One region of the Peribacillus sp. AS_2 genome, then DNA from elsewhere that is predicted to be linked to it. Evidence: riboswitches for the same ligand, from Rfam matches in the RefSeq annotation. Region 1 holds a riboswitch; each other region holds the start of a gene.
What was found. A riboswitch is a leader RNA that binds a small molecule or an ion and turns the genes downstream of it on or off. The one in region 1 is predicted to bind S-adenosylmethionine.
Positions count from the first base shown of each region.

Region 1 (10,467 bases):
TATCATTATAAGTTTTGTTGATGAAATCACGTTCTATTTTTGGAAACCGTTTACCATGCTGTACGTCGAGAATATAACAATGCTATTTTTGTGCATAATGATATAGGTTTAAGTTTTATTAAAAAAGAACGATCAGAAGTTTTTATTTGAAAACAGAACTGACGTTCGTGTATGCTTGTAACGATGATAATCTTGGTACCGGTTATTATTAAGGAATCCAATCTTGATTCAAAGGAGAATGAAAATGATTAAACCATATTTAATGTTTAACAGAGAATGTGAAGAGGCTTTCAAATTTTATATCGAGGCTTTTGGCGGGGAACTTATTGCTATGCAAAAATATAGTGAGATCCCATCAAGTCCAGACTTTCCTGTTGAAGAAAGTGATAAAGACCTTGTTCTTTACTCACAATTAAGATTAACAGAAGATGGAGTTATAATGGGTTCTGATTCAAACCGTGAATTGAATGATAGTGACAAAGTGGTTGTAAGTGTGGAGCTGAACTCGGTGGAACAAGCTAGAAAGGCATGGAACACATTAAAAGAAGAGGGATCTATACATATGGATCTTCATGAAACATTCTTTGCGAAACTTCACGGTTCGTTGAAGGATAAATTTGGTGTTTCATGGATGTTTACTGTCAATTAATCTAAACCAGAAGACATCCTTCTTTGTAAAGTCGTTACTATTATTTGGGAAGGTGAAAATTTTAAAAATTCTCAATAAAGCTCGGACGCTTTAATGGAGTATCTAAAAAATCCCGATTTCTTAATACTAAGAAACCGGGATTTTTACTATTGGAGTTTATTAAGGTTGTACATCCGTATTTTCCCTTAAGCTGCAATAAATGATTGGATATTTGGAAATCATTTATGTGAGTTGTCTTGTAAAATGGGGTTTTCTGACTTTGCATTTACTACAATTGTGGTCATGAAATTACATTGAAAAAAATGAGAAACTGTGTTAAATTTATATAGATACACCAATTTAGTATTTTGTATAAATTATACCCTATTATAATTATACAACATAATTTCCTTCTCAGTCAAACCTTTTTTATTTTTTTAAAGGAGTGTTTGATAGGAACATGGAACTTCAGTAGGAGCAAGAACGACCGGACAGCGTTAATGGTTGATCACATGAACAATTTTCATATGATTGTCTTGGTATTAAGCGATAAATGGGAGGGAAAGAAATGAAACCATATGTACTGGAGTTTCGGGAGATCGATAAAACGAAACAAATGGTGGTCGGTGGCAAAGGGATGAATTTGGGCGAATGCTCGAGGATTGATGGAATTCTTGTACCAGAAGGATTTTGTGTTACTACTGAGGCATTTAAAAGAGTCATTGGGGAAAATGATGAGCTTCATCAATTACTCGATCAGCTTGCAGTACAAAAAGTGGACGAACGAAAAAGAATAAGTGAAATTAGCAGGAAGATTCGTGATCTGATTGAGGGAATCGAGATCGACAAGGGGATCGAAGAAGATATCGACCGATGTCTCTTAACTTTTGGCTTCGAGCATGCATATGCTGTTCGTTCTAGCGCTACAGCCGAAGATCTTCCATTTGCCTCCTTTGCAGGTCAACAGGATACCTATCTAAACATCAAAGGAAAAGATGCAATTTTACAACATATTAGTAAGTGCTGGGCTTCACTATTTACTGATCGTGCCGTGATTTACCGAATGCAAAACGGATTTGACCATCGCAAGGTTTATCTGTCTGTTGTTATTCAAAGGATGATTTTTCCACAAGCTTCAGGAATACTATTTACAGCTGATCCAGTTTCCTCAAACCGCAAGGTGCTTTCGATCGATGCTAGCTTTGGGCTGGGTGAGGCACTTGTCTCTGGCTTAGTGTCTGCGGACAATTATAAAGTGCAAGAAGGTAGGATTGTGGAGAAGAAGATTTCTGCCAAAAAGTTGGCTATATATGCACGAAAAGAAGGCGGAACGGTGGAAAAGGAAATTGAGCCGGGGCAGCAGGTTTTATCGACCCTATCAGATGAGCAAGTGTTGGGGCTTGAAAGGATCGGCAGAAAGCTTGAAGCGCATTTTGGCTGTCCGCAAGATATCGAATGGTGTTTGGTTGATGATACAATTTATATTGTCCAGAGCCGTCCAATCACTACTTTATACCCCATCCCAGAAGCGAATGATCAAGAGAATCACGTTTATGTATCTGTCGGTCATCAACAAATGATGACGGACGCCATGAAACCATTGGGATTATCTTTTTGGCTGTTAACGACTCCTGCACCCATGCGTATAGCTGGCGGAAGGTTGTTTGTTGATGTCACACATATGGTGGCTTCACCTGAAAGCAGAAAAATGTTAGTAGAGGCCATGGGACAACACGACCCGCTCATGAAAGACGCACTCATTAACATAATAGAGCGAGGGGATTTCATAAAATCTGTACCAAATGATAAGCAAGAACAGAGTTCCGGTAAAAGCAATAAAAGTGTGCCGTCTGCGGATTCTAGGGCGCAAATTGAAAACGACCCGACAATCGTTTCTGATTTGATTAAACGTAGTCAAACATCGATAGAAAAATTAAAACAAAACATCCAAACGAAATCAGGTTCGGAGTTATTTGATTTCATTCTGGAAGATATCCAGATATTAAAGAAGATTTTATTTGACCCACAAAGTTCAGCTGTGTTTATGGCTGCTATAGATGCATCATCATGGATCAATGAAAAAATGAATAAGTGGTTAGGTGAAAAAAACGCAGCCGACACGCTTTCTCAATCTGTACCAAACAATATAACTTCAGAAATGGGTCTGGCCCTAATGGATGTCGCAGATGTGATACGTCCTTATCCAAAAGTAATTGATTATTTACAACAAGTAAAAGATGATAATTTTATGGATGAACTAGTTAAGTTTGATGGTGGTCAGGAAACTCAGGATGCTATCCATGATTATCTCGGCAAATACGGAATGCGATGTGCTGGAGAAATCGATATTACTAAAACCCGTTGGAGCGAAAAACCAACTACACTTGTCCCCGTGATTCTAAGTAATATCAAAAACTTTGAGCCTAATGCCAGCAATCTGAAATTTGAGCAAGGGCGACAGGAAGCTTTGAAAAAAGAACTAGAGATATTAGATCGATTGAAGCAATTACCGGATGGTGAACAAAAAGCCAAAGAAACAAAACGAATGATCAGTCTAATCCGGAATTTCATCGGTTATCGGGAATATCCAAAATACGGCATGGTTAACCGCTACTTCGTTTATAAGCAGTCTTTACTCAAGGAAGCCGAACAACTCGTACAAGCCAACGTTATTCATGAAAAAGAAGATATATATTATCTCACTTTTGAAGAACTTCATGAAGTCGTACGAACAAATAAACTAGATTACCAGATGATCAGCAAACGAAAAGACGAGTACAGATTATATGAAAAACTTACTCCACCACGTGTTATCACGTCTGATGGTGAAATCATTGTAGGGGAGTATAAACGAGACAATCTCATGGCCGATGCTATTGTAGGTCTACCGGTTTCTTCCGGAATTATAGAGGGCAGAGCACGCGTCATCCTAAACATGGAAGATGTAGATCTAGAAGATGGAGATATACTGGTTACAACCTTCACCGATCCTAGCTGGACACCATTATTTGTATCCATAAAAGGACTCGTCACCGAAGTTGGCGGGCTGATGACCCATGGAGCAGTCATCGCACGTGAATATGGCTTACCTGCCGTTGTCGGTGTGGTAAATGCCACCAAGCTGATAAAAGATGGGCAACGTATTCGAGTAAATGGAACAGAAGGTTATATAGAAATACTATAATTCTTTACATTTCTATCATAAAGAAGAACATTCGAATTAGGAGAATCATTGAAATCATGATGCTTTGCGGTTTTTTGGCAAAGCCCCCTGTCACTAGGTCATATAAGGGGGCAGTAACTGAAAATTGATAGGCCTTCTGTTAAAGGTCGCTTTTATATGATGCCAAAGCCCAATTTCTCGCTTACAACACCGAGAAATTGGGCTTTTTGTGGATTTTATTTATAGGCAAAATCGATACTCCCTTGCTAAATCTACTGGCTTGAGCAGCAATGTCAAACGGATACAAGGAGATATTCTCCAACAGATATATCTGTCAATATCATAAATGTACGTTGACCTTCTATAGAAATATTAAATTTTTGTATTGGTAATTATACATTATCTCTATTATAATTTTTAAGAAAGATATTTCGGAATTTTTAAAATAAAGGAGAAATTATGTATACTCACCCGACTTTAAAATATTGGAATGGAAGAATTGATTCCCAAACTGACCTGGACAGCTTCAGATACCACCAAAGAGTGCGCTTGGCACCCATTTCGGAATTAGCCACCTCTTCCAATGCATCACGAACTTTTGGACTGATTGGCTTTAAATGTGATGAAGGCGTCAAAAGGAATAAAGGCAGGGTTGGTGCTGCCGAGGGTCCTGATCATATTAGGCAATCGTTGGCAAAATTACCTTGTCATTTACCTTCCCAAACCGAGCTGGTGGATGCTGGCGATGTAATATGTGAAAGTACAGAGATGGAAGCCGCCCAATCTCAACTGGGATCAGCTGTTGCCCGGATTTTGGAGAGTAAAGCGATTCCTATCATACTTGGGGGAGGTCACGAAACCCTGTATGGCCATTATCTTGGGATTAGGAAATCCATTGGACCAAAAGCTAGACTAGGGATTATTAATATTGACGCTCACTTTGATATGAGACCTTATGAAAATGAAACTTCATCTGGCACGATGTTTAAGCAGATTTTGGACGAAGATCAAAGTTGTGGCTATTTATGTGTCGGAATTCAGAAGCAGGGGAATACGAAGGCACTGTTTGAAACTGCAGAGAAGAGTAATGTCAACTACATATTGGAAGAAGATTTGTCATTATACGAAATGGATGAAACGAAGCGGAGGATAAATGAATTCGCTAAGGAAAATGACTATATCATGCTTACATTATGTACGGATGTTATTGATTCAGCCTACGCACCTGGGGTAAGTGCACCATCGCCGTTTGGACTGGATCCGAAATTGGTCCGTGCCATTATTAGGCATATCGTATCGAATGAAAAGATCCTCTCATTTGATATCTCTGAAGTGAACCCTTCATTGGACGAAAATAATAAGACCGTTACATTGGCAGGGCATTTAATAAATGAGGTTTTGCTGCATTTTAAATAATGGACATGGGATGGCGGCAAATCCAATTCGGTCTTCCCAGAAAGAGCGTTTCTTTTCGTATCGACTGTTGGGGCCTTCCTTAATGTTATCTCCCAATTTTGAAGCGAAAAACCTTTAAAGCCCCCAGACTGTCCATGAATATTCATGGACAGTTTTTTGCGCCTCCTTCACAAGGATTCATGGTCCTTGCATTGCTTCGTTCAACTAACCATTTAAAGTATAAAGGCATGTGGATTTCCATGCCTCTGCTAAGTTCAATACTGATACTTGTGGGTTTTTGGTTTATAATAACAACCATCTAGCCTTTTGAGGAGGGATTCCATGAATGAATATAAAGTAACGGTCAGGAATGGCAGTACCTTAATCTTGTCGGAAATCATTAAAGCTGAAGATGAAAGAGAAGTCCTTGGCACCCTTTTGATTTCCAGCGAATTATTTAATCAACCATTTACTGATATCAGGATTTTAGAACGCTGATTTGTGACTGCCCGTTCCATTTGATACACTGTAATAAATCTTAATACGGTGGCGATATTATGTGTGGACGTTTCACTCTTTTCACTGACATAGAAGAAATAAAAGAACGGTTTGATATTCAAGGGTCATTTGATGAGGAATACCAATTCAGCTACAATATTGCTCCCTCCCAATCCGTGCTCTCCGTCATTAATGACGGGGTAAGGAACCGGCTTGGATTTCTTCGGTGGGGACTCATTCCTTTCTGGGCAAAAGACGAAAAAGCGGGCTACAAAATGATCAATGCCAGAGCGGAAACCATTGCTGAGAAAGCAAGCTTCAGGAATGCGTATAGGAAGAAGAGATGCATGATAATCGCTGACTCTTTTTATGAATGGAAGAAGACACCAGAAAGAAAAATACCGATGCGTATAAAACTGAAGAATCATGCTCCATTTGGAATGGCCGGCCTCTGGGAATCCTGGAAATCTCCTGAAGGCATCAGCATCTATTCGTGCTCCGTTATAACAACTGTGCCAAATGAGCTAATGACCAGCATTCATGACCGCATGCCTGTCATCCTAAAACCAGAAGATGAAAAAGATTGGTTGAATCCTTCCATTAATGATCCTGCATATCTGCAAAAGTATTTAAAATCATTCGATTCGGAACAGATGGAAGCATTTGAAGTATCGACTGATGTGAACTCGACTAAAAATAATTCACCTAACCTAATCCAACAAATTTGCTGAGAAGTCATTAGACCTCTCAGAATGTAGACAACTCGATGAAGATCGAGTTTGTCTGCATTTTTTTTATGGTTTTTACAATTTGAACGTTGCCTCCAGGCACTCGCTTTTCCCCCAGGAGCCTCGCACACCCGCTCCAATCAACTTAGATCTCTTTATAAACAGTAAGGAGTGCATGTGAAACACTTTAAAAATTAACCCTTGCGAAAATAGACAAAATGCTGTACTGTTATATTTGCTTTTCAAAACGACTTTCGATGTCACGAACTCAGGCAAGTTTCCAGCGTGGTACTTTTCTGGCAGGCATCGTAATTTTTAAATAATTATATAATGTAATCTTCTTATCAAGAGAGACGGAGGGACTGGCCCGAAGATGTCTCGGCAGCGGACTTAAATGGAGTGCTGTGCCAAATCCAGCAGGTTGATTTTCGCCTGAAAGATAAGGAGGGTGTTTTTTATAAATTAAAAGACCTCTTCTTGTTATTAAATAGAAGGGGTCTTTTTTTATGCCAGTTTTTTGCTACAGCTCCATGACTGAAAAATCAGGTAGGTTCAAATTGGAGTTATTTGCGAAAACTGTTAATAGAATAAGAGCTGTGACACATGTCGCGGGAAAAATAAAAAGAGGTGTACATCATGAGTGCAAACAATAAAGGGAATCCATGGGCATTGATCCCATTTGTCGTATTTTTAATTTTATTTATTGGATCCGGAATCATCACTAAAGATTTTTATTCATTTCCGGTGATTGTAGCGATTTCCATTGCATCGGCAGCTGCATTGGCGATGAATCGGAAAGAGACATTCAATGAAAAGGTTGATATCTTCTGTAAAGGTGCCGGTGACGCCAATATTATGTTAATGGTAATCATTTTCCTTTTAGCAGGCGCTTTTTCTGAAGTTGCCAATGGTATGGGGGCAGTTGAATCAACAGTCAATCTTGCCTTAGCTGTTTTTCCCCAAAATCTATTAATGGTAGGGATTTTCATCATCGCTTGTTTCATTTCACTATCCATGGGGACAAGCATGGGAACGATTGTTGCCCTGGCACCTATCGGGGTTGGAATTAGTGAACAAACTGATATTTCACTTGCCCTTTCAATGGCAGCCGTTATTGGTGGTGCGATGTTTGGGGATAACCTTTCATTCATTTCAGATACGACAATCGCTGCTGTTCGAACTCAGGGAACGAAAATGAAGGATAAGTTTAAAGTGAATTTTTTCATCGTTTTACCTGCAGCCATCATCACATGTGCCATCCTAGGAATTTTAACGATGGGTGAACAAGCTGACATTTCCCAACAGTCTTATGATTGGGTGAAGATTCTTCCGTATCTTTGCGTATTGGTCACTGCATTGGCAGGAGTCAATGTGTTCTTGGTCCTTTCCATCGGAATCGTATTTGCAGGAATCATCGGCTTGGCAGATGGTAGTTATCAACCGTTGGGTGTCATTCAAAAAGTTGGAGAAGGAATGGCGGGAATGTATGAAATCTCCTTCCTTGCCATTTTAATTGCAGGTATGGTAGCTGTAATCAAACATAATGGTGGTATCGATTTTCTACTCCACCTTGTGACACGAAATAGCAAATCGAAAAAAGGGGCGGAATTCAGCATTGCGGGGCTTGTTGGTTTGACAAATCTTTCAACGGCAAATAACACGATTTCGATTATCATTGCCGGGCCACTTGCCAAAAATATTGCTGAAAAATATGGGATTGATCCGCGGAAATCGGCGAGCGTCCTTGACATTTTTGCATGTTGTATCCAAGGGTTGATCCCATATGGAGCACAACTGCTTGTTGCAGCAGGGGTAGCAAAGATTTCACCGATAAGCATCTTGCCATATTCATATTACCCAATCCTGATTGGAATTTGTGGCGTCATTGCCATCCTGATTGGTTTTCCACGGTTTCAGCCGGGAAATGATGAAATGAAGAAACGTACCTCTTAAAAAGAGAATATAATAATAAAACACCCTGAATCATTGGATTCAGGGTGTTTTCTGTATGGTAAATACATTTATATAGTTTCAATCATTTTTCAATTTTTCTGCTTAATTCCGGTCCAAATTAGTGATGGTAGTGTGTGCGACACCTGTCATGAATAGAGGACAACACCAACTAAACCGGAAAGAATAATTACATAGGCTGGATGCCAGCGTAATTTCATTAGGGCAAATAACGATAAACCAAATACGAGTAATAAGCTTATCGTATGCCATGAAAAGTTCACGGCTATCATATGATTGGAAAGTGCTAAACTGATCGCTGCAAAGATGATCAAACTAGTGACAATCGGTCTTAATCCATAAAACATGGATTGAACCACAGGATAATGATTCAATTTGCTGAAAAATGTGGCTATAACGGTTACGAATATAATGGCAGGAAGCAAGATTCCTAGAGCAGATGATATGGCTCCTGCTAACCCAGCAGTCGAATAGCCAACGAGAATGGCACTATTGGCGGTGACAGGTCCTGGGGACATCCCGGAAATGGCGATTATATCGGTGAATTCCTGCGTTGTCATCCATCCATGCTGTGAGACTTCCGATTCTATTACGGGAATCATGGCGTATCCGCCTCCGAAAGATACAAAGCCGATAATAAAGAAGGTGCTAAACAACTCCCACAATTCCATCATTCCATCACATGCTTTCTTAAAAATTAGTTAGTCCCTATTTTGTGTTACCTATATGCCAGCACCCATGAAAGGTTCGAAATCATTTTCTTCTATTTTCCTATCTTTTTTGTCCATCTTGACATCGTAACCTAATTTTCTCTTAATGGAGATGGTCACAATACCGGCTAGGGCTCCTGCTAATATAACCATCACAGGGTGAAGAAAGAAGAGGACGGGAATTCCTGCTATTAAAATACAGAAAGTTGATTTGTCTACAACTGCGGTTTTTCCTATCTTGATAGCCGCATAGGCGATGATGGCTACTATGGAAACTCTGATCGATATGAATGCGGATTCTACCTTCGGATTATCCTGAATGAAAAAATACACAATGCCCAGGAGCAGAACAATTAAAAAGGTAGGTAATGAAACACCGATCATGGCTGCCATTGCCCCCTTCATTCCGGCAATTCGATGGCCGATAAAGGTGGCGGAGTTAATGGCGACAGCTCCCGGTACGGACTGAGATAAAGCAAAAACATCCGTAACTTCTTCGCTTTTCATCCATTTTCTCTTTTCGACCACTTCATTTTCGATTAAAGGGATCATCGCAAACCCGCCTCCGAATGTGACAGGTGCTATTTTAAAAAAGGTCCAAAATAATTGGAATAGAGTTTTCCATTGTCCTTTCATTGACATCAGTCACTTCCTTTGCATGCTTTGTTAATTCTTATCATTAACATATCAAAGAAAAAGGGCTGGGTAAATTGCAACAAAATCATCGGGTATAACAAAACGTTATACCCAGAAGATTTATCCGTTTTATAAAGAATGCCGCCAAAAATTGAATAGCCTTAGAATGTATCTCACTATTTTCATTTCACCATTTACCTAATGATGCTATCATTTTAATAAACTATCTAAAAACATGGAGGTCGTTTTCTTGAAATTGGAAAATCTGAAAATGTTTTGTTTAGTGGTGGATGAAGGAAGCATAAGCCAGGCAGCGAGGTTAAGTTTCTTATCACAGCCCGCTGTAACACGGCAGATCCATCAACTGGAAAATTATTATAACACTTTGTTATTCGACCGTGAGGAAGGAAGGCTTAGAGTTACAGAAGCAGGAAAGCTGTTATACCCTTTTGCTAAAGCCATAGTAAATGACTTCAACCATTCAAAAGAAGTGATTCAGCAATCGACGGGGAAGTACAATGCAAATCTCATAGTAGGGGCTTCCTTGACTATCGGCGAGTATTTGTTGCCGAGCTTGCTTGGGAGATTCAAAAAACAACAGCCAGAAATAAAAGTGACATTGACGATTAAAAATACGCCCCGGGTTCTGGAGGATCTTTCAAACGATGTCATTGATTTGGCCTTGGTGGAAGGACTTGTGGAAAACACCGATTTTATTGTAGACAAGTTCGCCGAAGA
Region 1 covers NZ_JAPTGA010000012.1:144,034-154,500, forward strand. Annotated here, with positions in the region: gene OTG27_RS20350 (VOC family protein) at 245-649, shown strand; gene ppsA (phosphoenolpyruvate synthase) at 1,197-3,812, shown strand; gene hutG (formimidoylglutamase) at 4,251-5,207, shown strand; gene OTG27_RS20365 (hypothetical protein) at 5,529-5,684, shown strand; gene OTG27_RS20370 (SOS response-associated peptidase) at 5,744-6,415, shown strand; SAM riboswitch class I at 6,751-6,858, shown strand; gene OTG27_RS20375 (Na+/H+ antiporter NhaC family protein) at 7,049-8,365, shown strand; gene OTG27_RS20380 (chromate transporter) at 8,512-9,057, opposite strand; gene OTG27_RS20385 (chromate transporter) at 9,106-9,735, opposite strand; gene OTG27_RS20390 (LysR family transcriptional regulator) at 9,980-10,467, shown strand, end outside.

Region 2 (10,467 bases), on a different contig from region 1:
ATACGGATGAAGCTGTCTTGAAAACAGAAGTTCTTTTGCAGCTGTTTTCCTTGTACATAGTGGAATCGAGAAATGATTTGGCTTCCAAAGTCGTGAAAGAAGCAGTCGAGTTTCAACCAGACTACCCGAATGTCACTGAAATTGCACGAGCCTTTTTTGAAGAACAAAAGGATTGGAACAGTGCGGTGGTATTAGCGGCGAATGAAAGTATCCGTACAGCGTCAATGGGCTGGTTCGATGTGCTGAAAACGTATATCCAGCAGGGTGTTGCCCAATCGATGGAGCCGGATTATTTCTCAACTGTCCTTGGTTCGCTATACACACTCGACCAGGAACGTTTCGAGAAAATGACGGTTGCCCTTTGGAAAAATTATAAATATACGGATGCTTATTTCGAATGGTTAAGAGTGATTAATAATTTGATAGATACCATCGAATTGAACCATGCGGATGTATGGGATGAGCTTTCCGTCTATTACAGGGATGCATATGCAGGTTTGTTAGAAGGAACGCATCTAATCAAAGAATTAAGTCCTGTCGTGCCAAGGTTGCTGGAAAACTGGCTCAAAATCGCAGACGGGGAGCTTTCGCTGTTTGCGGCGGCATCCACGTTGTCCTGGAATGAAATCTTCCCGGATACGATCAATGCGCTGGTCATTCAGGATGCGGAGAGCCTGCTTTCGAAATCGCCTAAATTGGGAGGCGGACTGGAAGCGGGAGAGAAACTGTTCAATTCCATTATCCAGTGGGCTGAAGATAATGATTTAAGGGTTGGAAATAAGCTTAAATGGATGGTGGAGGGGCTTAAAGATACCAGCAATTTCAATCTCCTTCTTGCAGGAAGCACAGGAAATGGCAAGACATCCTTTATTCAGTCAATCGTTGGAGAGAGCATTGCTGCTGAGGACCATTCTTCCCTAGTCAGTGTCAAAGACGGGGATGATTTGGAAATCCTTGAAATTACCGATACAGATAGCAAAGTTGTCGAGGAGCTAACTGATTTGGATGAAACACGCCGTCAGCGCGGGACTATAGTCGATGTGACAATCATCAGTGACTACCTAAGAAATAATCATTTGCGATTATTGGATACACCGGGGTTCAATGGGGAACAAAGCGTGGAATCCGATTTCCAAGGCTATTTACATGGCAGTGATGGCCTGATGTTCGTTCTTGACGCCAGGGCTCCTTTCACCGGCAGCGAAAGGGATCTATTATTGGAAATTCAAATGATGGCACCTAAACTGCCAATCCATTTCCTATTAAATAAAATGGATACGATATACAGTGATCAGGTCGCAGTCCGGATGGAAGACGAAACATGGGATAAAGTGAATGCATATTTCCCGAATGCGAAAGTGTTCGCTTTCTCCAAACATTATGACAGCAGGCAGCAATTGAAGGACCTTTCAGCCTTCCTTCAATCGAATTATCAAGATGATAATTGGAAGGAAAGAAGATCTGAAAAAATCCTGGCATTCATTCGTAAAACTTTATCTTATCTATTAGAAAAACGGACAGCCAATGAGCGGAAATGCGAGCATTCCATCTCTTGGAATGAGCAGATGGAAGTCAAACTGAATGGAGCGGTCAATCAACTGGCTGATCTGGAAAAAGAAAAAAGTGAAAATATCATAAGGTCGTATCGTTCGCTTAAGGACGAAGTGAAAAGTCAGCTTTATTCAAAAATTCCTGAATTACTGAGGGATTGCTCTAAATCGTTAACGGAAAGCAGTGATTTCAGTCAGGTCCATGTACAGTTAAACCAGGAAATGAATGAGCGGATTCAAAACTTCATTTCTGACAAGATCATGCCTCAATATTACCGTTCTCTTCAAGACTGGATTGCCAGTTCCCAAATGGAGTTCTCACAAAGCCAGCAGTTCATGGATGAGATGAGTGCCGGATTCAATGAATTATACAAAGAAGAACGGATTACACTGGCAGGTGACTTCAGGGTATTGGATGACTGGCGCCGTGATGCCGACCGGATGACAAGCAGTATCCGCATCGAAAACGTTAATATCCTTTTGCGCAGGACTCCATCACAATTGCTGCTTAAAGGAGCAGGTAAGCTATTTGGGGCGATACCGCAAAATAAGGCCAATATGTACAATCGTTACAAGAAATACCTGGAAAGTGAAGATTACCTGGATGTTGCTGAAATGATCACGGAACGTTTCCTAACCCAATTTGGATTGTTTGAAAAATCATTGGATCGGGACATCTCACTTTTCTATCGCAGTTCATTTGCCTTACTTCAAAAAACGATAGAGCAGACGCAGACTGAAATAAAAGACTACCAGGCTGCATTGGAGCATATGAAAGAAAATCCTGAGGTTTACCGTGATCCGATCACGTTGTTCGAAGTGAAATTAAGGCAGTTGGAGAGGCTTGAAAAAATCGAGAAAAAGCGTCTAGCCCAGCTCCAAAGAAAATAAAAATAACAGGAAACATTTCAAATATTCAAAAATCTATTGACTTTACGACTATATCCCTATAAAGTGATAATTACGAAAACGTAACACAATATATCTCTTATCAAGAGTGGCGGAGGGACTGGCCCTAAGATGCCCAGCAACCGTTCCATTAGGAATTGGTGCTAAATCCTGCAAAACAGAAATGTTTTGACAGATAAGAGAGGGACAAGTCTGCAAAACAGCCGATTAAACCTCTCTATATTAGAGAGGTTTTTATTTTGGGATTTACACCGACTTAACTGATAAGACTAATTAGAAAACATGGAGGGGAACAAGATGAGAAGGTCTATTAAAGGGATATTCATTTCTGCCATCGCTTCGGCTTTGCTTTTAACGGGTTGCTCTGCAGGGCAGAGTTCCACAGAATCGAAGAAAGAAGAAAAAGTATCATTTGAAAATGTCCCGGAGAGATTTGCTGATGGCGATGGAGCCAAAATCAAAGTGATCCGTAAAATTGGCGGTGATGATCATACTGCCCAATACCTGGCGGGGGCGAAAGAAGAAGGAGAAGCACTGGGGTTTCAGGTCGATACGTACACAGCCAATGGTGATACGGCTAAATTCCATGATGCGATAGCACAGGCTTTGGAGGAAGATTACGACGGCTATATCATTTCACATGGTGATGATGCCGCAACTGTAAATGACGTTCAGAAGTTGGTTGATGCAGGTAAAAGCGTTGTCACATTCGATTCAATAAGCGATCTATCTAAAATAGAGGGCGTGACATTAACTTCACAAGATGATGAAGCGCTGGCAACATTGGCTTTCGATAAACTGATAAAAGAACAGAAAGGTGAAGCGGCAATTGCATATCTTTGGGTGGATGGTTTTCCTCCAATGGTAAGAAGAAATGCAGTCTATCAGGAAAAACTAAAAGAAAATCCAGGGATTAAAGAAGTCGAAAGATTCGGAGTGGCATCCGCTGATACTTCGGTTCAGACACAAAATGCTGTAGCCGCAATGCTGAATAAATACCCTAAAGGCAAATTGGATGCCATTTTCGCAACATGGGATGCCTTTGCTATCGGTGCAGCCCGGGCGATTAAAGAAGCGGGCCGCGATGAAGTGAAGATATATGGAATTGATGTTTCGAATGCAGATCTCCAGGAAATCCAATCGGCTGATAGCTCTTGGTCCTACACGGCAGCAGTCGATCCCAAGTTGATCGGTGCAGTGAATATGAGGATATTGGCTAAAAAATTAGCGGGTGAAGAAACACCGCAAACATATGATTTGAAGGCATCACTCATTTCGCAAAAGCAAATCCAAGCTTCAAAAGAAGCGGTAAACATGGCAAACCTGTCTGATATTGTCGATGGCTGGGGTGTATCGACGGAATTTGAAGAAGATTGGATGAAGGTTTTGAAAGATCATTATAAAAAATAAAAAGAGACACTCTCTTTCCAGCGAAGGGAGTGTCTGTTCTATAAGGGGGAATGGGCATGGGCAAGCAACTAGAAATGAAGATGATTTCGATTGAATTTCCGGGGGTGAAGGCGCTAAGTGATGTTGATTTTTCTGTACAATCAGGAACAGCCCACGCATTGGTCGGTGCAAACGGAGCAGGGAAATCGACGTTAATGAAAGTTTTATCGGGAGCCCATGTTCATTATTCAGGTGACATTTTTATTGATGGGATGAAGCGGGATATCCGCTCGCCAAAAGCTGCTCAGGAACAGGGCATTCAAATAGTTCATCAGGAAGTGGATACCGCCCTCATCCCTTATTTAACAGTTGGGGAAAATGTAATGTTGAATGATATGGTCCAAAACATGGGAAAAAAACAAAGGGTACATTGGAAAGAACTGCACAACAAAGCCACTTCTATTCTTGAAGATATGAAAATTCATGTCCCTTCGAAAAAGTTGGTTAGAGACCTGACCTTGGCTGAAAAACAGATGGTCCTGATAGCAAGAGCCGTTTCGACAGAATGCAAATTCCTGATTCTCGACGAGCCAACTGCTCCGTTAAGTCATACGGAGACGACAGAACTTTTTCGAATTGTAAATGAGTTAAAGCAAAAAGGTGTGGCAATCATTTTCATTTCACATCGTCTGCCTGAGATTTTTGAAATCTGTGAGGAAATTACGATCATGAGGAATGGGGAGCGTGTCACTTGTCGAAAAATCGAGGACATAACCCGTACCGAAGTGGTAGAGAACATGCTCGGGAAAACCATGGATGAACAGTTTCCTGAAGTGAATGCTTCGATTGGAGACGTAATTCTGGAAGTGAACGGATTGTCAGATGCCGAGAAAGTTAAGAATGTCAGTCTGAATATTAAAGCAGGCGAGATAATCGGCTTGGCTGGGCTGGTCGGGGCTGGGAAAACGGAGCTGTGTAAAACCCTTTTCGGTCATACGTCCATCACAGCGGGTGAATTCATACTGAATGGTCGAAAGCTTTCTCTGAAATCACCGCATGAAGCAGTAAAAAGCGGGCTGGCACTTGTACCTGAGGAACGCAGGAAAGAAGGGGTCCTTGTACAGGAATCAGTCTCGGCAAACTTGACTGCAGCCAGTCTCGGCAAATTCTGCAAAACATTCAGTGTCGTCGATCGTAAGGCGGAAAAGGAAAAGGCGAAGGAAATGATCGCAAGTCTCGGCATTAAAACACCTTCAGGGGAAGTGAAGGTCGAAAACCTATCCGGTGGTAACCAGCAAAAAGTTGCGATTGGAAAATGGCTTATGGCAGATGCGGATGTATACATATTCGATGAACCAACGAAAGGGGTCGATGTCGGAGCCAAGAAGGATATATTCGAATTGATTGCAAAGCTTGCAAGGAATGGAAAAGCGATCATTTATGCATCCTCCGAGCTTACCGAAATCATTGGCATTACCAACCGGACCTATGTGTTATATGACGGGAGCACTGTCATCGAATTGGAAACAAGCAAAACGAATGAAGAAGAACTACTATTCTATTCAACAGGAGGTAAATAGGATGAGCATACCCATTCCTGTTACACAGACAGCGAAAGCGAAGAAAAAGGTGGAACTATTCGACTTTTTCTATAAATACGGCACAATATTGACGATTATCATTCTGATTGGAATTTTCGCCGTATCCAATCCATCTTTCATCCAAACGTCTAACCTGATAAACATCCTGCGTTCCATTTCAATCGTGACCATCATTGCGATCGGCATTACGATATCACTGACCGTGGATGGCTTCGACCTTTCCGTGGGCTCCGTCGCATCATTGGCCAATGCCATCGTCATCTCGATGTTTGTCTGGTTTTCCCAGGATACATTCATCGCCATATTAGCTGCGGTCGGTGCCTCACTTTTCGTAGGGGCTTTGAATTCATTCATGATCGTTAAATTGAGAATTCCCGACATGCTGATGACTTTGGCTACCATGTTCATTATCCAGGGAATTGCCCTTACCTATACAAAAGGGGCCACGGTTTCGCAAAATATGGTCATGCCAGACGGGACGTTCGCAACAGGACTGATCAGCCCGTTTTTCGCCAAAATTGGCCAGGTACCGTGGATAATCCTGATCATGGCCGTCATTGTGATAGCGACCCATATCTTTTTGACTTATACGAAGCACGGTCGTTATATGTACATTATTGGGGGAAATAAGGAAGCGGCGAGACTTTCCGGGATATCGGTTAATAAATACAAAATCCTTGCCTATCTGCTTTCGGCTCTATTTGCTGCAATCGGGGGGATTGTCCTTGCTTCAAGGGTCATGACATCGGAAATCAATTCAGGGTCACCCTATTTAATGGATGCCGTCGCGGCAGCCTTCATTGGTTCCTCCGTTTTGGGAGCGGGAAAACCTAATGCCTTTGGAACCTTCATCGGTGCAGTCCTGATCGGAATCCTTCAAAATGGACTCATCATGATGTCCGTTCCGTATTATGCGATGGATATCGTCAAAGGAACAGTGCTGGCCCTTGCGCTCGCGGTAACCTATTATAAGCAAAAACATTAAAAAGAGTTCGTTACGTTACTCTTCAGAAATCCAAAAATATGAAAAAATCCTGTTGTAATGCAACAGGATTTTTCCTTTTTAAAAAGGGATGGGTTAAGGAGATCGTCATCATTTTACTTATGCTAAAATGGTGGCATGAGCACTTTTTGAACCCTCATTGTCGGAGTATAAAGATTGACCGCAATAGTAATTTTTATAGAAACCTTATTTACCTTTTAATAAGATTGATAATGATCTATTGTAAAAGTATGAACATTCATATCATATACTTATCTAAAGGAGAGTGTAAATTTATGCGCGAAACCTGTGTTCCGGCAGGTGTGAAACCGAATGAAACTGGCTTTGGATATACGCTGTCCTTGATAGGCGGCAAATATAAAATGATCATAATGTATTGGCTGTCTGAAAATAAGGTCATGCGTCATAATCAACTGAAGCGAAGTATCGGTACCATTTCCTTTAAAACGCTAAGCATCATGTTAAAAGAGTTGGAGGCAGACGGCCTTATCATACGCAAGGAATTTCCCCAAATACCTCCAAAAGTAGAATATTCATTATCTGATCGTGGTCTATCTCTCATCCCATTGTTAAATATGATGTGCGAGTGGGGAGAGAAAAACAGTTTGCCAGCTCAGGATACTAAACAGACGCAGGTGTAGCTATTTTGATTAAATCAAAAGAAGTATTTCCCTGACAAGGAAATACTTTTTTAATGAACTGCCTATTATAGGTTATCGACAAAATTCAAATAATCTTGTGCGCTTTTTTCCAATTCGCTCACGGATGGCTCATTTTCAGCACCATAAAACGCAAAGAATGAACGATAATCTGCATTGCAGTATAGGAAGGTAGTTTCAAAGGGAGATAATAAATGTTCAAGTGTATAGCGATATCTTCCTTCTTCACTATAATCCTCTTCGTTAATTCCGGCAGATACAGCTAAAGCAGCTTTGCGATTCTTTAATTTATCGCCTCCATTTGAACCATAAGCCCAACCATAAGTAAAAACATCGTCAAGCCATCTTTTTAGGAGAGGCGGACAATTAAACCAATAAAAAGGGAACTGTAAAACAAGATTACTATGCGATTCGATTAATTGCTTTTCTTTTTCCGCATTTATGTTTCCGTCAGGGTAAACCTTATACAATTCGTGTACTGTATACTTCTCCGGATATTTCCTTAGCGAATCTACCCATCGCTTATTTATGACGGATGTTTCCAGACTGGGGTGTGCTACGATAACAAGAGTTTTCAAAGATTTCTCCTCCTTAACTATTATTTATTTTAAGTATAAAGTGCACTCTGCAAGTGCGTAAGTATGCACTTTTAGTATAGGTACTTACCTAAAGGAGAGTGTTAAATCAGGTTTAACTAAAAAAACGATCTGTAAATTCCAATATGAAGAAGATGTTAATAAGGGAATCTTAAAAGGTCAGATAGTCACTTTTATATAGGAGGGATATGTACGGCTTTGAATTAGCCAAAATTGACTTACATCAGGGCTTTAAACAAAAGCGCCTGGAATGGTAAATTGTTAGAGATGTGATTGATTCCTTTTTAGAGTTGGGGAATATGGAAGCGGCTAGACTTTCCGGGATATCCGTTAATACCCATCTGATTCCAGCTCTATTTGCTGCAATCGGGGGAATTGTCCTTGCATTAAGGGGCATGAAATCGGAAATCAATTCAGGATCCCGCTATTGATGCCGTCGCAGCAGCCTTCATTGGTTCCTCCGTTTTAGGAGCGGGAAAACCGAATGCCTTTGGAGGCTTCAGCGGTGCAGTCCTGAGCGGATTCCTTATTATGGATGCGATTGATATCATCAAAGGAACAGTTCTTGCCCTAGCGCTCGCGGTAACCTATTACAAGCTAAAACACTAAAGTTTTACGAAAAATTAAGAAGAAAGAGGAAGAGGGTTCTTTTTAACCCTCTTTCCAATACACTCACTATATTTTGTTTTTATAAATGACTTTGCTAACATCGTGTCTTACTGTTTTGTGACCTTCTTTCATTCCTTTCCCCATGGCAATAAGCATAACATCTAAATACCTATCGGAAATGTTTAAGGCTGACTTTAATCGTTCGGAATCATACCCGGACATTGTAATGGTTTCAAGTCCTGCCTCGTTCGCCAATAAAACTAACGACATTGACGCCAGGCTTGCGTCTCTTATTAATTCAACCTTTAAATCTTCTTTTGATTTATTTAGATAATAATTGATTGCCGCGTTTGTTAGATAATCTCTTACAGATGCGTCAAAATAACCTTTTTGAAATTCATCCTCATGTATCATTATGATATTTTCTTTTTCAAATGCTTGATAATCACCTAGTATAACAATCAGTACTGAGGCTTCAATTACCTGTTGTTGATTAAAAGCGATGGGCAGTAACAAATCCTTTAAATATGGTTCATCTAAAACCAGGTATCGTGTTGCTTGAATATTGTTTCCGTTAGGCGACTTACTTGCTCCTTCAATAAGTGTCGCCAACGTGTCTGGACTAATTTTATAATGGGGATCATACTGCCTTACGGAACGTCTTTTTTCTATAGTCTCTCTTACACTCATCGTGTTCACTCCCAATGTTATATTTGCTTTATAATCAGAGTATAATGGACCCATGATGTAGAAGAAAATAACGCACAATAAAGTGGCATAGCCACCTTTATGTGCCTATTCAGGAGGAATGAGGAATGAAGAGTCTAAATACGGGAATAAATATTTTCATGAATACTGTAGGAGGAAAGTGGAAATGCTTAATCCTCTTTTTTCTGAGTCAAAAACCGATGAGGACAAAAGAATTTTATATTCTAATACCGGCCATAACCCAGAAAGTCTTAACCGACCAATTAAAGCAGCTGGAAAGAGATGGGCTTGTCCGAAGAGAAGTATATAAAGTAGTACCACCAAAAGTAGAATATAGTTTAACTGAGTTAGGTCAATCATTTGTACCTGTATTAAATACAATGTGTGAATGGGGCACTACATATGCAGTCGAACAAAACCTCGAAAGGCAAGATCAAATCTGTCGTCATCATAAATAAGATCTGCATCAACTAGTAGTATGGATTTTTTTGATAAGTTCAGTAAGGCAAGCAGAATTTAATATTATTAGAGGAAATGTCTTGAAGATGACTTTTGGCATTCTCTCTAAAGATTGTATTAGACTAACAGGTGCTTTGCCCCGCCCGCTCTTTTTTTAATGTAACGGTTAGTTGCATAAGATTTTTTTTGCTTTATAATTAGTACCAGGTGTTAATATCAAGTTATAAAATGATGCAATTCATACACACGAGGTGGCTATTCTATGTTCAAATCCAAAGCACGTATTACTGCGATAGGTTCGTATGTTCCTGAAAAAAGGTTAACAAATAAAGACTTAGAAAAAATGGTTGAAACCAATGATGAATGGATTGTTAAACGTACCGGTATTAAAGAACGAAGAATTGCACATGAAGAGGAGTTTACTAGTGATATAGGTTATAAAGCTGTAAAGGATTTAATGGAACGGTATGATAAATCTGTCGAAGATGTTGATATGATCATTGTCTGTACCTTTACTCCTGATTTTAACACTCCAAGTGTAGCATCTTTAGTCCAAGCAAAGCTAGGCATTAAGAATACTGGAGCTATTGATTTAAACGCTGCCTGTGCAGGATTTACTTATGGGCTCCATGTAGCTAATGGATTAGTAACATCGGGATTAAATAAGAAAATCCTAGTTATTGGAGCGGATACTTTATCAAAACTTATGGACTATGAAGATCGAGCCACTTGTATTTTATTTGGAGATGGCGGAGGAGCAGTTCTTGTAGAATATGATGAAAAACAGCCAAGTTTTCTTTCTTCACATTTATATTCGGAGGGTGAAGGCGGAAAACATTTATATAGTACAAACCTGTCGACACGCATAAATGGTGAAGACTTAAATGATAGCGGCAACCTTGTACAAAACGGACGTGAGGTTTATAAATGGGCTGTCACGACCGTTCCAAAAGGAATGCAAACTGTGGTGAAAAATGCAGAATA
Region 2 covers NZ_JAPTGA010000006.1:96,129-106,595, forward strand. Annotated here, with positions in the region: gene OTG27_RS12580 (GTPase domain-containing protein) at 1-2,441, shown strand, start outside; SAM riboswitch class I at 2,536-2,641, shown strand; gene OTG27_RS12585 (sugar ABC transporter substrate-binding protein) at 2,757-3,869, shown strand; gene OTG27_RS12590 (sugar ABC transporter ATP-binding protein) at 3,926-5,428, shown strand; gene OTG27_RS12595 (ABC transporter permease) at 5,430-6,434, shown strand; gene OTG27_RS12600 (winged helix-turn-helix transcriptional regulator) at 6,728-7,093, shown strand; gene OTG27_RS12605 (NAD(P)H-dependent oxidoreductase) at 7,159-7,689, opposite strand; partial or broken gene OTG27_RS12610 (ABC transporter permease) at 8,001-8,316, shown strand; gene OTG27_RS12615 (nitroreductase family protein) at 8,383-9,006, opposite strand; gene OTG27_RS12620 (winged helix-turn-helix transcriptional regulator) at 9,132-9,482, shown strand; gene OTG27_RS12625 (ketoacyl-ACP synthase III) at 9,746-10,467, shown strand, end outside.
Region 2: it holds a riboswitch for S-adenosylmethionine, as region 1 does, so the genes downstream of both, OTG27_RS12585 (sugar ABC transporter substrate-binding protein) here and OTG27_RS20375 (Na+/H+ antiporter NhaC family protein) in region 1, are expected to answer to the same signal.

Region 3 (10,467 bases), on a different contig from region 1:
GGAATAAGGAAGAATGATGGTTTTTCCTTCACTATGCTGAACAAAATCCAAGTAAAGTCGATTATGCCGATTTATTTTCATTCTTTCCGTTGTAAAATCATTCGGATTGGAACTTGTTAAATAATCACCTAGAAAGTCAGTGAATATGCGTGTCTCCTGATAAGTAAATCTGTCTTCAGGCAGAGGGATGTGAATTTGCAGTCCTTTGTTACCTGAAGTTTTTACAAAAGCTTTAATCCTTAATGATTCCATCACCTTTTTTATTTCCTGTGCAGCCTTTACCGCGAGAGAGAAATATTCGATGGAAGGAGGATCCAAGTCCAGGACGATTTCGTCGGGTCTTGTTTTACCGGCTTTCTGAAATGGGGCATGAAATTCCAATGCAAGTTGATTACCAAACCAAAGGAGAGTTTCAATGTCGTTACACAGCATATACTCGATATCCTCATCCATGAACGTTTTTATAAAGTCCGGCGCATAATCAGGTTTGTTTTTCTGGAAAAATCTTTCTTTATCCAAAGTTCCATGAGGATAGCGGATTGTGGTTAGAAGCTTATCCTTCAAGAAGGGTAAGAAGAAAGCTGAAACCTCCCGTAAATAATGAAGATATTCTATTTTTACCACCTGTTTACCTTCTGTTTTCCAAAGCGGTTTATCCTTGGAAGTTATTTGTACAGTATCTGGAAATGTATATTGGCCTAGCACGAATTTCTCCCAGGTACATTCGTCGGGAGAAGTTTGTAAAAGCCACTGGGAAAACTGAGGTTCACGCAATTCATTTTCCTCATAAACGTGCAAGAATTGAACTTCAATGCAAATGGATGGATGGATATAAAAAAATTGTGCGTCTTCATCTGATGCATTTTGTTTGATCATTTGATGCAATATACTTTTATCTCTAGCACTCAGTCCATTTTTGACACTCCCGATTTTCGTTACGGCACCTTCTTTGAAAACTGCGAGGGACACGTAGCCATTTTCTTTGTGCAATGCTGTGATGAAACAAGAAACGGTCTTCCAATTTTTTACCTTAATCCAAGATGTAGTACGTCTTCCTTCTTGCCAAGCACCCCGAATTTCCTTGGCGACAATCCCTTCGCCATCTAACAAGGTGACCTTATTCAAGGCTCTTTCCAAAACGTCAAAACTCTCTATTAATTGTATCAAAGCCTTATCGTTGGGATCAGGAGGCATAGGAAGACCGAGTTTTCCCCCCATATTCAACATCAATTCCCTTCGATCCAACATAGGTTTATCTGCTATGTCTTTTCCGCTGATGCGAAGCAGGTCAAACGCTATAAACCGACATGGGGAAAAACGGGCATTTTTTGAAATTAAGGATTCTTTCCCAAGGCGTCCTCGCCACTGTATTTGAAAAAAGTCCGCTTTCGCCTGATTCGTAAGCCAGACCAATTCTCCATCTAATTGAAGCGGGAGATAACCTTCCAGGTCCAGGTCTTTGATGTAAGCAATGATTTCTGGGAATTGAGGTGATAATTCCTTTTCATTTCGACTCGAAATGCTTATGGTATCGGAGTCTATCGTTAAAATAGCCCTAAAGCCGTCATACTTGACTTCATAACGCCAATCATTGGAGTTGGGGGCTTCAGGGTAATAGGTAGGCAGCATCGGTTTCATTTTTGTATTTACCTCCGCAAATAATTGATAACATTATTTTGCCAAAAAAACGAAGTGTTAAAGTTGGCAATTGTTTTTTCGGTTTTTTTTGAACAAAGGGGAATAATAAAATTGTTCTTCTCATCAAAAATAAGTTATGAGGTGACGAATATGCATACGATGTGGAAGGGGAGCATATCATTCGGTTTGGTGAACATTCCGATCAAACTTCATGCTGCAACGGAGGATAAGGATATATCTTTAAGGACGTTGCATAAGGAATGTCATACACCGATTAAATACGAAAAGGTTTGTCCAGTATGCGAGAAAGAAGTGGGGAAGGATGATATAGTCCGCGCTTTTGAGTATACAAAGGGAAAGTTTGTTGTATTGGAAGACAATGAACTAGAACAACTGAAAAAACAAAACGAAGAAAAAGCCGTGGAAATCGTGGATTTCGTTAAAATTGAAGAAATAGATCCTATTTATTTTAACCGGAGTTATTACATGTCCCCAAATGACGGGGGGATAAAAGCTTATTCCCTTTTGAGGCAGGCCCTCAAGGAATCGAATAAGGTTGGGTTGGCAAAAATCATCATTCGCTCCAAAGAACAAATGGCGGTAATCCGAGTCGTTGATAATACCTTGGTTATGGAAACGATTCATTATCCGGATGAAGTCCGCTCCACAGCGGATGTTCCGAATATCCCTGCCAATGATACCATTGTAAAAAAAGAAATCGATACTGCCGTATTATTGATAGATCAATTAACGACTACTTTCGATCCGACAAAATACACCGATGACTATCGAACCGCGTTACTAGAATTGATTGAATCAAAGAAAACGGGACAGACGACGATTACAGCGAAAACAAAAGAACCAGTTTCCAACAATGTAACTGATTTAATGGAGGCATTACAAGCATCCATAGACCGTACAAAACATGATGAACCGGAAAAGAAAAAGACGACCCGGAAGAAAGCGGCACCGAAAAAAAAGAAACAAGCGTAAACAGGAAGCTGAGCGGAAGACGGATGATGTCGCTCGGCTTTCTGCTTGTTTTTGCAAGGAATCAGGCTTCTAATAAGATGAAAAGGTCTTGATAAAGAGGGAAGGAACGTACAAACAGGTGAGTCGATCACGATGCAAGAAACTGAATGGAATTACAGGAAATTAGTGGATATTAACGAAAGCAAAAAAAATTCGCTCCCTAAAGAGCGACAATGAGGAATTCAATCGTGAAAATCAACATATAGGCGAACGGTTGTAGTTTTCGACTATATATTGTGTTCATATTCTACCATATTTAATTCTGAAATAGCAACTAAATTACTGAAACTAACCTATGAATTTTTCTGGAAATCAATGATATTTAGCCCATTAACGCCGCATATGGCCTTTTCATTTCATATACATATAAAAAGGTACTGAATAAAATGGATTTTTAGTATAATTTATACATATAGAACGATATAAATTTAATATGAATGGAAGATGCAAAATGGAAAATGGGAAAATCAAATCACTACATGCGGGGAAGCCGAAACAAGAAATTTTTTCGAATATCGATATCTTTTCAGCCATGGATAAACAAGCACAGGATAATTTGAAAGTGACTAAAGCTGGCATAATCGGTGATGGTGTCGGTAATGTAAAGTTCCATGGAGGTCCTGATCGGGCTTTGTGCTTTTACCCATTTGAGCATTATTCATTATGGAATGAAAAATTCTCTAAAAAGCTGGATATCCCTGCATTCGGTGAAAATTTAACTATAGCGGGAATGAAGGAAGAAACAACGTTTATCGGCGATATTTATCAAATAGGCGATGTGATTGTTCAAATTAACCAAGGGAGGATACCTTGTTCGACCATTTCCCTCTTCAATCAAGAACCTAAGTTTTTGGAACACGTGCTGAAAACGGGTTTCACTGGTTATTTTGCAAGAGTACTTCAAGAAGGAACGATAAATAAACAAAACGAGATTGTGCTGATAGATCGTCTACAAGAAAAAATTTCTGTCCATTACGCAGCAGAGGTCATCCTTCATAAACGGGATGGGCTTGAAGGTGCAAAGGCTTTACTAACACTAGACTCGTTAGCGGAAGACTGGAAACAAAGGATCTTGAAGAGGGTTCAAGCAGCTAAAGATTGAATGATTTTTGCAAAAGTGAAAAAAATGTCGATCAGGTATTGAAATTGACAGACTATTAATGTAAATTAAATATAATCAAATTTTGAAATCTTATGAAAATTATATAAAAGGATCTTATCGAGAGAGGTGGAGGGACTGGCCCGAAGAAACCTCAGCAACCAGCTTACGCAAAGGTGCTAAATCCAGCAAGCAGAGCTTGATAGATGAGGAGAATGTTTCAAAAACCTTCTTCTTTGAGAAGGTTTTTTTTCCTTTTCTCTCATACTCATAGAATACGACAAAAACAGGATTGTTTTTGAGAGAGGGTGTAATGATGAATTTTCGTAAAGAATTAAAAGAAAGAATGCTGGTTGGGGAAGGGGCAATGGGGACCCTGCTTTACTCTAATGGCATTGATCAATGTTATGAGGAATTAAACTGCACGAACCCAGATCAAATAGAGTCCATCCATCGAGCCTATCTGGAAGCTGGAGCAGATATCCTTCAATCGAATACATACGGAGCCAATTTCAATAAATTGAAGCGGTATGGACTTGAAGATGAAGTGAGCAGAATCAATCGCCAGGGAGTCATTCTTGCTAAAAAAGCGGCAAAAGGAAAGGCATACGTCTTCGGCACCATAGGGGCACAGCGGAGTATCAGGAAATCGGATTTAAGCATGGAGGAGATAAAACGGGGTTTTCGTGAACAGCTATACAGTCTGTTGATGGAAAATCCTGATGGGATTCTCCTGGAAACATTTTATGACCTGGAAGAACTGGAAACCGTCCTGCAAATCGTTAAAAATGAAACCGGACTGCCGATTATCGCAAATGTCTCGATGCATGAACTGGGTAATCTTCAAAATGGAATCCATTTAAATGAAGCCTTTCAAAAGCTCGAGCAATTGGGTGCCGATGTGGTTGGTGTGAATTGCCGCCTTGGGCCACATCATATGATTCGGGCCTTGGAAGAAGTGAGTTTGCCAAAGCAAGCATCGATTGCCATTTACCCTAACGCCAGCCTGCCGGATTATGTCGATGGGAGGCTCGTTTATAAAGCTGTCCCGGAATATTTCGGTTCTAGTGCCCTGGAACTTCGTGAGCAAGGCGCCGCGATCATAGGAGGGTGCTGTGGAACGACTCCACTGCATATTCAAGCTGTAAAGCATGCAATTGGAAGTTTGGCTCCCGTGAAAGAGAAATTTACGAAATCCCGTGAAATAGAAGTAATTGAGGTGAACGATAGGGAATTGGAACTTCCCCTTTACGAAAAAGCCAAAACGGAACGGACGATTCTTGTTGAGCTTGATCCACCGAAAAAGCTAGGGATAGAGAGTTTCATGACTGGTGCTGAGGTTTTGAAAAAAGCAGGGGTCGATTCCATTACATTAGCGGATAATTCACTTGCCTCACCAAGGATATCGAATGATGCACTGGCTAATTTACTGAAGAACCAATTAAATATAAATCCGATGGTGCATATAACATGCCGTGATCGAAATTTGATTGGCCTGCAGTCACATTTAATGGGTCTGCAGACGGTAGGGCTGAACGAAATATTGATCATCACCGGAGACCCTTCAAAAATTGGGGACTTCCCGGGTGCCACTTCGGTTTACGATTTATCTTCCTTTGACCTGATAAGTATGGTCAAACAATTTAATGAAGGTCTTTCCTATTCCGGTCAAAGTTTGGGTCAACGGGCAAATTTTAAAATTGCGGCAGCTTTTAATCCCAATGTGAAATATCTGGATAAAGCCGTACTGAGAATGGAAAAGAAGATTGCCTGCGGTGCTCAATCCTTTTTGACACAGCCAATTTATTCCGTAGAGCAAATCGAAGAAGTATATGAAGCGACAAAACATCTGGAAACCCCGATTTTCATCGGTATCATGCCCTTAACAAGCACCCGGAACGCCGAATTCATCCATAATGAGATCCCAGGCATCAAATTGCCTGATAATGTTAGAAGGGCCATGGCTCTAGCGGGGGATGACCCTGTAAAGTCAAGGATTGAAGGGGTGAATATCGCGCGGGAACTGGTGGACGCGGCTAGGGAAAAATTCAAGGGCATATATTTAATCACTCCATTCCTTCGCTATGAAATGACGGCGGAACTAACGAAATATATTAGAAAAGTCGATAGTAAACAGACATCAGAGGTGGCAGTACATGAATAAAAAAGCGATTCAAGATCAGTTAAATTCTAAGATTCTCCTACTTGATGGGGCGATGGGAACGATGCTTCAAGCGGAGAATTTGACAGCAGACGATTTTGGCGGGGAACAATTCGAGGGCTGCAATGAATATTTATCACTGACGCAACCGGAAATCATCCAATCCATTCATGAAAAATATTTAGCAGCGGGCGCAGATATCATAGAAACAAATACCTTTGGAGCGACCAGCATCGTCCTTGAGGAATACCAAATAAGTACGATTGCCTACAAGCTAAATAAAATTTCAGCTGAGCTTGCCGTTAAAGCTTGTGAAAAATATTCCAATGATGAATGGCCAAGATATGTAGCTGGCTCGATGGGCCCCACTACAAAAACGCTTTCCGTAACGGGCGGGACGACTTTTGATGTTTTAACAGATTCTTATGAAGAGCAGGCACTGGGTCTCTTGGATGGCGGGGTAGACTTGCTGTTGGTGGAAACCTGTCAGGATATGCTTAATGTCAAGGCTGCCTTTTCTGGAATCAAAGCAGCATTCGCTAAAACGGGAAAAGATGTGCCTGTCATCATATCAGGAACAATCGAACCGATGGGCACGACACTTGCCGGCCAGTCCATAGAAGCTTTTTATTTATCGGTTGAACATATGAAGCCCGTAGCTGTCGGCCTTAATTGTGCTACAGGGCCGGAATTCATGATAGACCATATCAGGACACTTGCAGATATATCAAATAGCGCCATCAGCTGTTATCCGAATGCCGGGCTCCCTGATGAAGAAGGCCACTATCATGAATCACCTACATCCCTGGCAGAGAAAATGAAGCAATTTGCCGAAAAGGGATGGGTCAATATCATTGGCGGATGTTGTGGCACGACACCAGAACATATTAAAGAACTTTCCAGGGTACTCGAAGGCATGAAGCCCCGTACAATTATGGAGGCTGCTCATGGTCATGCCGTATCAGGGATAGAGCCGCTAATTTATGATGATTCAATGCGTCCTTTATTCGTAGGGGAGAGAACGAATGTTATCGGTTCCCGAAAATTCAAGGAGCTGATACGTGGAAAGCATTACGAGCCAGCTGCCGAAATTGCACGTAACCAGGTAAAGAAAGGCGCCCATGTCATTGATATCTGTCTTGCCGATCCTGATGGGGATGAGCTTGGCGACATGAAGGAATTTGTAGAAGAGGTCGTCAAAAAAGTGAAAGTCCCATTGGTCATCGACACTACGGATGAAGTCGTACTTGAACAAGCATTAAAACATTCACAAGGAAAATCGATCATAAATTCCATAAACCTTGAAGATGGTGAAGAGCGCTTTGAAAAAATAGTACCCTTAGTCCATCAATATGGTGCTGCCGTTGTGGTAGGAACCATTGATGAAATTGGGATGGCCGTCGATGCTGAACGAAAATTGGAAGTGGCTACGCGGTCTGTGGATTTGCTCGTCAATAAGTACGGTCTAAACAAAAATGACATCATTTTTGATCCGCTGGTATTTCCTGTAGGCACCGGGGATGAACAATATATTGGATCTGCATTGGAGACGGTGAATGGAATAAAGGCGATTAAAGAAAAGTTTCCGGAATGTCTAACGATACTTGGAATTTCCAACGTTTCTTTCGGTCTGCCGGCGAGGGGAAGGGAAATATTAAATGCCGTTTTCCTTTACCATTGTACAAAAGCGGGTCTCGATTATGCTATCGTGAATACAGAAAAACTTGAACGTTTCGCCTTGATACCGGAAGAGGAAGTGAAATTGGCGGAGGCACTCCTGTTTGAAACATCAACTGAAACTTTAGCGATTTTTACCGAATTTTATCGTGGAAAAAAAGCGGAGAAGAAGGATGATGGTGTGATCCTGCCATTGGACGAACGTCTTGGTAACTATATTATCGAAGGAACGAAAGAAGGATTGATTGATGATTTAAATGAAGCGATAGAGCGCGGTGATACCCCATTGGAAATCATCAATGGACCATTGATGGATGGGATGAGTGAAGTGGGGCGGCTGTTCAATGACAACCAACTTATTGTCGCAGAGGTGCTTCAAAGTGCAGAAGCGATGAAGGCTGCTGTAGCTCACCTTGAACCACTTATGGAAAACGCTGAAGATAGTGCTAAGAAAGGGAAAATCCTGTTGGCGACCGTCAAGGGAGATGTGCATGATATCGGGAAAAACCTAGTGGATATCATCCTTTCCAATAACGGCTATGAAGTCATTGATTTGGGAATAAAGGTCGCACCGCAACAAATCATTGAAGAGGTTCGAAAACATGAGCCAACCATCATTGGCCTATCTGGGCTACTTGTCAAATCTGCACAGCAAATGGTTTTAACCGCGCAAGATTTAAGGCAAGCGGGAATAGATACCCCAATTTTAGTTGGAGGGGCAGCATTATCCCGTAAATTCACCGATTTTAAAATTTCACCTGAATATGAAGGGCCGGTTTTATATTCTAAAGATGCAATGGATGGTTTGGCGGTAACGAATATTTTACATGACGCCGACAAAAAAGTGGTGTACTTGGAAGAGTTGGTCGAGAAACGAGAAAGATCGAAAGCGAATGCCGCCATTGCTGCCACGTTGGAAAAACCTGTTCGTAAGCAGTCCACAGCGGCTCCTTTAAGCGATGTTCCTGTTCAAACACCGCGTGACATCAAACGACACGTCCTGAAAAACTATCCATTGGATGTCGTCCAGCCATATATAAATAGGCAAATGCTGATTGGTCATCATTTGGGGTTAAAAGGCAAAGTTACCGAATTGCTTAAGCAAGGGAATGAAAAAGCAGTGCAGCTCAATGATCTCGTAGACGAATTGATCGAATTCCTAAAGACGGAACCGGATTATGGTTTGAATGCAGTTTATCAATTTTTCCCTGCTCAAAGCGAAGGAGATAAGCTATTTATATACAACCCGGACAATCATCATGAGGTTTTGGAAACTTTCGAATTCCCCCGGCAAGATACGAATCCGAATCTTTGTTTAGCGGACTTCGCAAAACCGATTTCCTCCGGGCAAATGGATTATGTTGGTTTCTTCTTGGTCACTGCCGGAAAAGGAATCAGAAAATGGGCAGAAAAACTGAAACTTGAAGGTGATTTCTTGAAAAATCACGCCCTTCAATCACTTGCTCTTGAAACAGCTGAAGGGTTCGCGGAAAGAATTCATCAATTAATGCGGGATGATTTAGGTATAAGCGATCCGATTGATATGTCAATGAAAGAGCGGTTTGCAGCTAAGTACACCGGGCAAAGGTTTTCATTTGGTTATCCTGCTTGTCCTAATCTGGAAGACCAGGAGAAGCTATTCCGCCTGTTGCAACCTCAAGATATTGGCGTGGAATTGACTGAAGGATGCATGATGGAACCAGAGGCTTCCGTTTCAGCCATTGTTTTTGCACATCCTGAAGCCCGTTACTTTAATGTCAATCGATAACTTCATTTAATAAAGGCAGCGGTATTTTTTACCGCTGCCTTATTGCGCATGAAACCCCTTAACTGGTACACCTTAATGGTCAAAAGGAAGGGGATGCAGCACCTATGAAGAAGATGCTAAAATTAATTCTTGCCATGGCGAGTTCTCTCATTATTATTTTGTCTGATGTGGATGTGCAAAACATTCAAGTACATGCAGTTATTCCCGAAGAGATGACCCCGTTGCTAAAAAGTAAGGCGAATCAGAAAATCGCCTATTTGACCTTCGATGACGGACCATCCTTGAATACCATGGAGATATTGAATATTTTGGACCGCTATCATGTTAAGGCCACATTTTTCGTTAAAGGTAACGAAGAACCATACGCAAAGAATTGTTATCAGGAAATGATATCCCGCGGTCATTCGATCGCCCTTCATTCTTATACACATGATTATTCCATCGTTTATCGGTCGACTGAGAGTTTCTTTCAAGATTTGAATAGGCTTGAAACCATGCTGCAAGAGGAATATGGGATAAAAAGCCGTATTGTGCGCCTTCCTGGCGGCTCGAATAATCGGCTGCGGCATCAGGCGTCAACGAAACCAATCATCAATGGAATCCTTCAACAACTAAAGGAAAAAGGGTATATTTATTTTGATTGGTCAATTGACTCGACAGATGGCTTCAGTCCGTCAATAAGTGAACAACAAATCATTTCTGCTGTACAAAAAGGGACGAAAAATCAAAAGCATGTTAATATCTTATTGCATGATATCAATAGTATGAAAAATACAGTGAAAGCGTTGCCTGATATAATTGAATTCCTTAAAAAAGAAGGATATACCTTTGATACTATTGATGAGACTACGCCGAAAATGCAATTTAATTGATGAACACATTGTTTAACTATAGTAAATTAAGGTATAGGATATTGAGATTACAATGCGAAAGGATTTATCGTCTCTATGATGCCATCATTGTTTTTATCACATGGAACACCGTTATTAGCGTTGGAAAAGAATAGCTATACTCTTTTTTTGAAGGAGTATATGCAAACTATGAAGAAACCTGCTGCCATCGTTATTTTGTCAGCACATTGGGAAAATGAAG
Region 3 covers NZ_JAPTGA010000002.1:167,536-178,002, reverse strand. Annotated here, with positions in the region: gene ligD (DNA ligase D) at 1-1,638, opposite strand, end outside; gene ku (non-homologous end joining protein Ku) at 1,789-2,631, shown strand; gene OTG27_RS03605 (MOSC domain-containing protein) at 3,122-3,772, shown strand; SAM riboswitch class I at 3,884-3,982, shown strand; gene OTG27_RS03600 (bifunctional homocysteine S-methyltransferase/methylenetetrahydrofolate reductase) at 4,086-5,933, shown strand; gene metH (methionine synthase) at 5,926-9,375, shown strand; gene OTG27_RS03590 (polysaccharide deacetylase family protein) at 9,480-10,247, shown strand; gene OTG27_RS03585 (dioxygenase family protein) at 10,323-10,467, shown strand, end outside.
Region 3: it holds a riboswitch for S-adenosylmethionine, as region 1 does, so the genes downstream of both, OTG27_RS03600 (bifunctional homocysteine S-methyltransferase/methylenetetrahydrofolate reductase) here and OTG27_RS20375 (Na+/H+ antiporter NhaC family protein) in region 1, are expected to answer to the same signal.